2 linked regions of the Halioglobus japonicus genome follow. The protein of the gene in region 1 binds, or shares a complex with, the protein of each later gene. Links are inferred from orthologs where the notes say so. Each region holds a gene or a part of one and is shown on either strand. Other genes may lie near its edges.

The links.
Region 2: the proteins of secA (region 1) and secY are in contact, whole or in part, in a crystal structure (PDB 3DIN), measured with the Thermotoga maritima proteins. The link is inferred for Halioglobus japonicus from one-to-one orthologs. Residues at the interface, in WP_004082002.1 of Thermotoga maritima: Glu261, Ala262, Arg263, Lys300, Ala301, Arg302, Thr303, Ile304, Ile305, Leu323, Tyr324, Asp325, Pro326, Val329, Ser330, Tyr333, Ile336, Lys340, Phe345, Val349, Glu363, Phe364, Tyr374, Ser375, Gly376, Gly377, Glu393, Ile395, Thr482, Ser483; in WP_004081795.1 of Thermotoga maritima: Glu108, Gly109, Glu110, Glu111, Ala236, Glu237, Arg238, Arg239, Ile240, Thr241, Ile242, Gln243, Tyr244, Ala245, Arg246, Arg247, Val248, Thr249, Gly250, Arg251, Arg252, Val253, Tyr254, Gly256, Ala257, Ser258, Thr259, Tyr260, Leu261, Pro262.

Annotation. Positions count from the first base shown.
Region 1 is NZ_CP019450.1:3,717,603-3,721,953, reverse strand. Bases 417-3,673 are described here. They hold secA (preprotein translocase subunit SecA), read left to right. Parts: upstream 417-770; coding sequence 771-3,473; downstream 3,474-3,673. Other genes in these bases: argJ (bifunctional glutamate N-acetyltransferase/amino-acid acetyltransferase ArgJ), read left to right, coding at 3,483-3,673; BST95_RS17470 (M23 family metallopeptidase), read left to right, coding at 417-688. Outside these bases: more of BST95_RS17470, read left to right, coding at 1-416; more of argJ, read left to right, coding at 3,674-4,351. UniProt on the Escherichia coli protein: Required for protein export, interacts with the SecYEG preprotein conducting channel.
Region 2 is NZ_CP019450.1:1,328,266-1,331,172, forward strand. It holds secY (preprotein translocase subunit SecY), read left to right. Parts: upstream 1-744; coding sequence 745-2,070; downstream 2,071-2,907. Other genes in the region: rpsE (30S ribosomal protein S5), read left to right, coding at 1-93; rpmD (50S ribosomal protein L30), read left to right, coding at 112-294; rplO (50S ribosomal protein L15), read left to right, coding at 310-744; rpmJ (50S ribosomal protein L36), read left to right, coding at 2,097-2,213; rpsM (30S ribosomal protein S13), read left to right, coding at 2,363-2,719. UniProt on the Escherichia coli protein: The central subunit of the protein translocation channel SecYEG. Consists of two halves formed by TMs 1-5 and 6-10.

The sequences.
Region 1 (4,351 bases):
CAAGATGGCCGCAATGACCCGTAATGTGGCCGAAATGCAGGCGCGGATGACCCGCCTGGATGCACTTGGTCAGCACCTCACCGCCATGGCAGATCTCGAAGAGGGTGAATTTGATTTCAGCGAGCCCCCGGCTATGGGTGGTCCGCTGGGCGGCGAATTCAGCGTTGAATACAGCACCTCGGACCTGATGGCCGAGCTCGGCCTGTTTCAGGCCCGGGTAGAAGACCGTGAGCAGCAGTTGGAAATTCTCGAGACGCTGCTCAGTAACCGCAAGCTAGATGAGCAGACGTTCCTCTCCGGGCGCCCGGTCGAAAAGGGCTGGATTTCCTCTTTCTATGGCAAACGCAACGATCCCTTTACCGGCAAGCCCGCCTTCCATCACGGCGTCGATTTCGCCGGTAAGGAAGGCACCAATGTCATCTCTGTGGCGGCCGGCGTTGTTACCTGGACGGGGTCCAAGAGCGGTTACGGTGAGACCATTGAAATTTCCCATGGCGATGGCTTTGTCACCCGCTATGCCCACAATAAAGAGAGCCTGGTCAAGCCGGGTGATGTGGTGCGCAAGGGCCAGCCGATTGCCTTAATGGGTTCCACCGGTCGCAGTACCGGTGCCCATGTCCACTACGAAGTCTACAAGCACGGTCGCTCAGTCGACCCGTCAAGTTACATACGACGAACCCGCCGCTGACGCGTATAATCCCTTCTTTTTGTTCCCGCCCGTCCACGTAGGTCCGGCGGGTTGTTTCGTATACAAGACAAGTTGAACAGCTATGATTGGCAATCCCCTGAAGATGATTTTTGGCACCCGCAATGACCGGGAGCTCAAGCGCCTGGGCAAGGTGGTCAAAAAGATTAATGCCCTGGCCGAAGACACGGCGGCGCTCAGCGATGAGCAGCTGAAAGCCAAGACGGAAGAATTCAAAGGTCGGCTGGCGAACGGCGATACCCTGGACAAGATACTGCCCGAAGCGTTTGCCGTTGTGCGTGAGGCTGGCGAGCGGGTTCTGGGCCTGCGCCATTTTGACGTGCAGCTGATCGGCGGCATGGCGCTGCACGAAGGCAAAATTGCAGAGATGCGCACCGGTGAGGGTAAGACGCTGGTAGCGACCCTGCCGGCCTACCTGAACGCGCTGGCAGGCAGCGTACACCTGATTACGGTCAACGATTACCTCGCCACCCGGGATGCTGCCTGGATGGGGCCCCTGTATGAATTCCTCGGTGTCAGTGTGGGTGTGATTCGCTCCGGGCAGTTGCCGGAACAGAAAACCGCCGCCTATAGCGCCGACATTATCTACGGCACCAACAACGAGTTTGGTTTCGATTATCTGCGCGACAATATGGCCTTCACCCTGGGTGACAAGATGCAGGGCAACCTGGCCTTTGCCATTGTCGACGAGGTGGATTCCATCCTGATCGATGAGGCCCGTACACCGCTGGTGATTTCCGGCGCCTCTGAAGACAGTTCAGAGCTTTACAAGCGCATTAACAAGCTCATTCCTTCGCTCCAGGCTGATGTTGAAGGCCAGTCCGGCCACTTCACTGTGGATGAGAAGGCCCGCCAGGTGGAGCTGACTGAAGACGGTCATGAGTTCATTGAGGGACTGTTGATTCGCGAAGGTCTGCTGCAGGAGGGCGACAGCCTCTACGCGGCCACCAACTTGAACCTGCTGCACCACGTGTATTCAGGCCTGCGTGCCCACGCCATGTTCCAGAAGGATGTGGAGTACATTGTACAGGAAGGGCAGGTGGTGCTGATCGACGAGCATACCGGTCGTACCATGCCCGGCCGGCGCCTCTCTGAAGGTCTGCATCAGGCGATCGAGGCGAAAGAGGGCGTGGCGATCCAGAGTGAAAGCCAGACCCTGGCGTCCACCACCTTCCAGAACTATTTCCGCCTGTACGACAAGCTCGCCGGCATGACCGGTACCGCGGATACAGAGGCCTTTGAATTCCGCCAGATTTATGGTTTGGAAGTGTTGGTCATTCCCACCAACAAGAAGCAGGAACGCAAGGACCTCAACGATGTGGTCTACCTCAGCCGCGAAGAGAAGTTCGACGCCATTGTTGCCGACGTGAAGGATTGTATGGAGGCAGGTGCACCGGTACTGGTAGGTACGGCCTCTGTTGAAACCTCAGAAGAACTGTCGGCGCGTTTCCGCAAATCCAAGATTCAGCACAAGGTACTGAACGCCAAATACCACGAACAGGAGGCGGAAATTATCGCCCAGGCGGGCCGCCCCGGTGTTGTGACCATCGCCACTAACATGGCGGGCCGCGGTACCGACATCGTGCTCGGCGGTAATCTGGAGGCAGAAATGACTGCCGCTGGCGAAATCTCCGATGTGCGCAAAGCCGAGCTCAAGCAAGCCTGGGAGCAGCGTCACCAGCAGGTGCTGGAGGCCGGCGGCCTGCATATTCTCGGCACTGAACGACACGAATCACGCCGTATCGACAACCAGCTGCGCGGCCGTGCCGGGCGCCAGGGTGACCCCGGTGTGTCGCGGTTCTATCTGTCGCTGGAAGATAACCTCATGCGCATCTTCGCCTCTGACCGGGTGAAAAACTTCATGCAGGCCCTGGGCATGGAGAAGGGCGAGGCGATTGAGCACCGCATGGTGACCAACGCGATTGAAAAAGCCCAGCGCAAAGTAGAAGGCCGCAACTTCGATATCCGCAAACAGTTGCTGGAATATGACGACGTCGCCAATGACCAGCGCCAGATCATTTACGAGCAGCGCAATGACCTGCTTGGTGAAGCGGACATTTCCGACACTATTACGGCTATTCGCGCTGATGTGGTGAACGAGGCGGTCGACAGCTTTATTCCGCAGATGAGCGTGGAAGAGCAGTGGGATATTCCAGCCCTGGAAAAGCAGCTCGAAGCCGAGTTTGCGCTGCCGCTGCCCGTGCAGTCCTGGTTGGACGCCGACGACAAGCTTCACGAAGAAGCCCTGCGTGAGCGAATTGTGAATGAAGTTCAGGCGGCCTATGAAGCCAAGTGCGAATCTGTGGGCCCTGACATGCGCAAGATCGAAAAGCAGATCATGCTGCAGGTGCTCGATACGCTGTGGAAGGAGCACCTGGCGACGATGGACCACCTGCGCCAAGGTATTCACCTGCGCGCCTACGCCCAGAAAAACCCCAAGCAGGAATACAAGCGCGAGTCCTTTGCCCTGTTTGAAGACCTGCTTAGCAATCTCAAGCTTGAGGTGGTGAAATTCCTCAGCCATGTGCAAATCCAGCGCCAAGATGAAGCAGAGCTGATTGAGCGGCAGCGCCGGGAAGCTGCCGAGCGTGAAAAGCTCGCCTTCCAGCACGCCGAAGCATCTGCGATGGGTGAGTCCGAGGCGGAAGAGCCGCAAGCGCCGCAGCAGCCCTCCACCTTTACCCGCGAAGCGCCCAAGGTGGGCCGCAATGATCCCTGCCCCTGTGGCAGCGGCAAGAAATACAAACAGTGTTGCGGCAAGCTCTAAGGTGATTTGATGGCCGTAGGAAACGATACGCTCCCCAAGCTCCTGCCCGTGCCAGGGCTGCGCCTGGCCACGGTATCTGCCGGTGTAAAGACACCGGGACGCAAGGACCTGGTATTGATGGAGCTGGCCCCTGGCGCCAACTGTGCCGGCGTGTTTACCCAGAATGCATTCTGCGCGGCGCCGGTAGCGGTGGCCGAGTCACATCTGGGTGCAAGCCAGGCACAGCCTCGTTATCTGCTCGTTAATACTGGCAATGCCAACGCGGGCACCGGAGAGACTGGCCTGCGTGACGCACGTGCCTGCTGTGCTGCTGTGGCAGAAGCCACAGGGTCAGATGCGGCAGAGGTTTTGCCGTTTTCGACGGGCGTCATCGGTGAGCCGCTGCCGGTAGAGAAAATCACCGCGGCAATTCCCGCGGCGGTAACCGGCCTTGATGCCGACGGCTGGGCCGATGCGGCGGAAGGTATTCTTACTACTGACACGCGGCCCAAGGGTTTGTCGGTGTCTTTCAACTGCGACGGCATCGACTATGTTGTGACCGGTATTGCCAAGGGCGCGGGTATGATCCGCCCCAATATGGCGACCATGCTGGGCTATATTGCCACTGACGCTGCGGTGGCTCCGGAGCTGCTGCAACGTCTGCTCAGCGAGGCGACCGACATGTCGTTCAACCGGGTCTCGGTTGATGGTGATACCTCCACCAACGACGCCTGCGTCTTGGTGGCAACCGGTGCCGCGGGCAATGCTGTCGAGCAAGATGCCGGTTCAGCATTGGCGCTGGCACTGCGCGATGCCGTGCAGGAAGTCGCGGTGACCCTGGCCCAGGCGCTGGTGCGCGACGGCGAGGGTGCCAGCAAGTTTGTCACCGTCGCTGTCGA
Region 2 (2,907 bases), 2.4 Mb from region 1 along the record:
GTTCGCGCAACCTTTAATGGCCTGCGTGATATGGCTGCTCCCGAAGACGTTGCTGCCAAGCGCGGCAAGTCTGTCGAAGAAATTTTGAACTAAGTATTGGGTTGATTCGTCATGGCAAAAGCAATGATCAAAGTTACCCAGGTTAAGAGCACCAACGGTCGCCTGAAGAACCACAAGGCGTGCGTTGCTGGCCTCGGCCTGCGTCGTATTGGTCATACCGTAGAAGTGGAAGACACTCCTTCCGTTCGCGGCATGATCAACAAAGTTAACTACCTGGTACGGGTTGAGGACTAAATCATGTCAGAAGTAATGCGACTGAATACCCTGAGCCCCGCCCCGGGTGCTCGGAAAGACAGCAAGCGCGTTGGCCGCGGCATTGGCTCCGGTTACGGCAAAACTGCCGGCCGTGGTCACAAAGGTCAGAAGTCTCGTTCCGGCGGCAGTGTTCGCCCCGGTTTCGAGGGTGGCCAGATGCCCCTGCAGAAGCGCCTGCCCAAGTACGGTTTCACCTCACGCATCGCGCGCACTACTGCGCAGATCCGTCTGGGTGAGCTGAATGCAGTAGAAGCTGAAGTGATCGATCTGGAAGCCCTGAAGGCTGCCGACCTGGTCAAGCAGAACGTAACCCGCGCTCGTGTTTTCCTGTCAGGTGAACTGAGCAAGGCCGTTACGGTCAAAGGCCTTGCGGTCACCAAAGGTGCCCGCGAAGCTATCGAAAAAGCTGGCGGAAAGATCGAGGACTAAATGGCGGGACAGGCGCCCTCAGTAAATAAGGCAGGCATGGGCGAGCTTTTTGCTCGCCTTCGTTTTGTCTTACTGGCAATTATCGTTTATCGGATCGGGACTCATATTCCCGTTCCGGGAATTGACCCCAACCAGCTGCAGGCACTGTTCAACCAGAACCAGGGAACCATCCTTGGTCTGGCCAACATGTTCTCCGGTGGCGCCCTGGAACGTATGTCGATCCTGGCGCTGGGCATCATGCCTTACATCTCTGCATCGATCATTATGCAATTGATGGCGGCAGTCACGCCCCAACTGGAGCAGCTGAAGAAAGAAGGCGAGTCTGGCCGCCGTAAAATCAGCCAGTACACGCGCTACCTGACAGTAGTGCTGGCTATTATCCAGGCCACTGGTATGACCGTGGGTATGGCCAATCAGGGAATGAGCTACGACACATCGATGTTGTTCTATGTGATCGCAATCACTTCTCTGGTAACCGGCGCAGTCTTCATGATGTGGCTCGGTGAGCAGATTACAGAAAAGGGCGTAGGTAACGGTATCTCACTGTTGATCTTCGCCGGTATCGTAGCGGGCCTGCCCGCGGCGATCGGCCAGTCTCTGGAGCAAGCGCGCCAGGGCGAGCTGAACATTCTGCTGCTGCTGGGCATTCTGGCATTCGCGATTGTGATGATCTTTGCGATTATCTTCATCGAGCGTGGCCAGCGTCGCATCACGGTGAACTACGCCAAGCGCCAGCAAGGCCGCAAGATGTACCAGGCGCAGAGCTCGCATCTGCCCCTGAAGGTGAACATGGCGGGTGTTATCCCGGCTATTTTCGCCAGCAGCATCCTGCTGTTCCCGGCGTCTATTGCCCAGTGGTTTGGCTCGGGTGATGGCGCAGACTGGCTGCAAGACCTTGCCGTGGCGATTGGCCCCGGCCAGCCGCTGAACATTTTGTTGTTCACGGTGTTTATTGTGTTCTTCTGCTTCTTCTATACGGCGTTGATGTTTAACCCGTCAGAAGTAGCTGACAACCTGAAGCGGTCCGGTGCATTCGTACCTGGTATTCGCCCCGGTCAGCAGACCGCCAATTACATTGACGGCGTGCTGACTCGACTGACGGTATTTGGCTCGGCGTATATCGCCATTGTGTGTCTGATTCCTCAGTTCCTGGTAGTAACAGCCAACGTGCCGTTCTACCTTGGCGGCACCTCACTGTTGATTGTGGTTGTCGTTGTAATGGACTTTATGGCCCAGGTGCAGAGTCACCTGATGTCTCACCAGTACGATTCGGTGATGAAAAAGGCCAACCTGAAAAATATTGGTAGTTCCGGTCGCGTTCGCTAAGCGCCGGATGATACGGAGAAGTAACGATGAAAGTACGTGCATCAGTAAAGAAGATCTGCCGCAACTGTAAGGTTGTGCGCCGCAACGGTGTGGTGCGGGTAATCTGCAACACCGATCCGCGTCACAAGCAGCGCCAGGGTTAATTCCCGGCGTAGTTGATTTTTAGTAACGATATCGCTAGAATGCTGCGCCTTTCGCGCGCTCCACTGGCTGATTTTCGGAAAACCGAAGAAAATCAGTGGTTTGCGTAAACCGCAGTTAAGCGAAAAAGAGAGTAATTGGAGAAAGTTGGATGGCTCGTATTGCCGGTGTCAACATACCTGATAACAAGCACGCTGTTATCTCACTGACTTACATCTACGGTGTAGGTCGCACCACTGCCAAGGAACTGTGCGCCGCTACTGGTGTTGCAGAGAACGCCAAGATCGGCGATCTGTCCGAGGAAGACATGGATGCACTGCGTGGCAAAGTAGCTGAGATGACCGTCGAGGGTGACCTGCGTCGGGAAGTCTCCATGAACATCAAGCGTTTGATGGACCTGGGCTGCAACCGCGGCCTGCGTCACCGTCGCAGCCTGCCGCTGCGCGGGCAACGCACCAAGACCAATGCGCGTACCCGTAAGGGCCCGCGTAAGCCGATTCGCAAGTAAGGAGCGACCCTAACGGGTTCGGGCCTCGGCCCACTCACAGCGAATCCTTTTTAGTGTAGCTGCACCGAGTGCAGTGTTGATATTAAAGTAGGAAAACGACATGGCGAAGCCAGGTGCCAAAGGCACTCGTAAGAAAATCACCAAGACTGTTGTCGACGGTATCGCGCACGTACACGCGTCCTTCAACA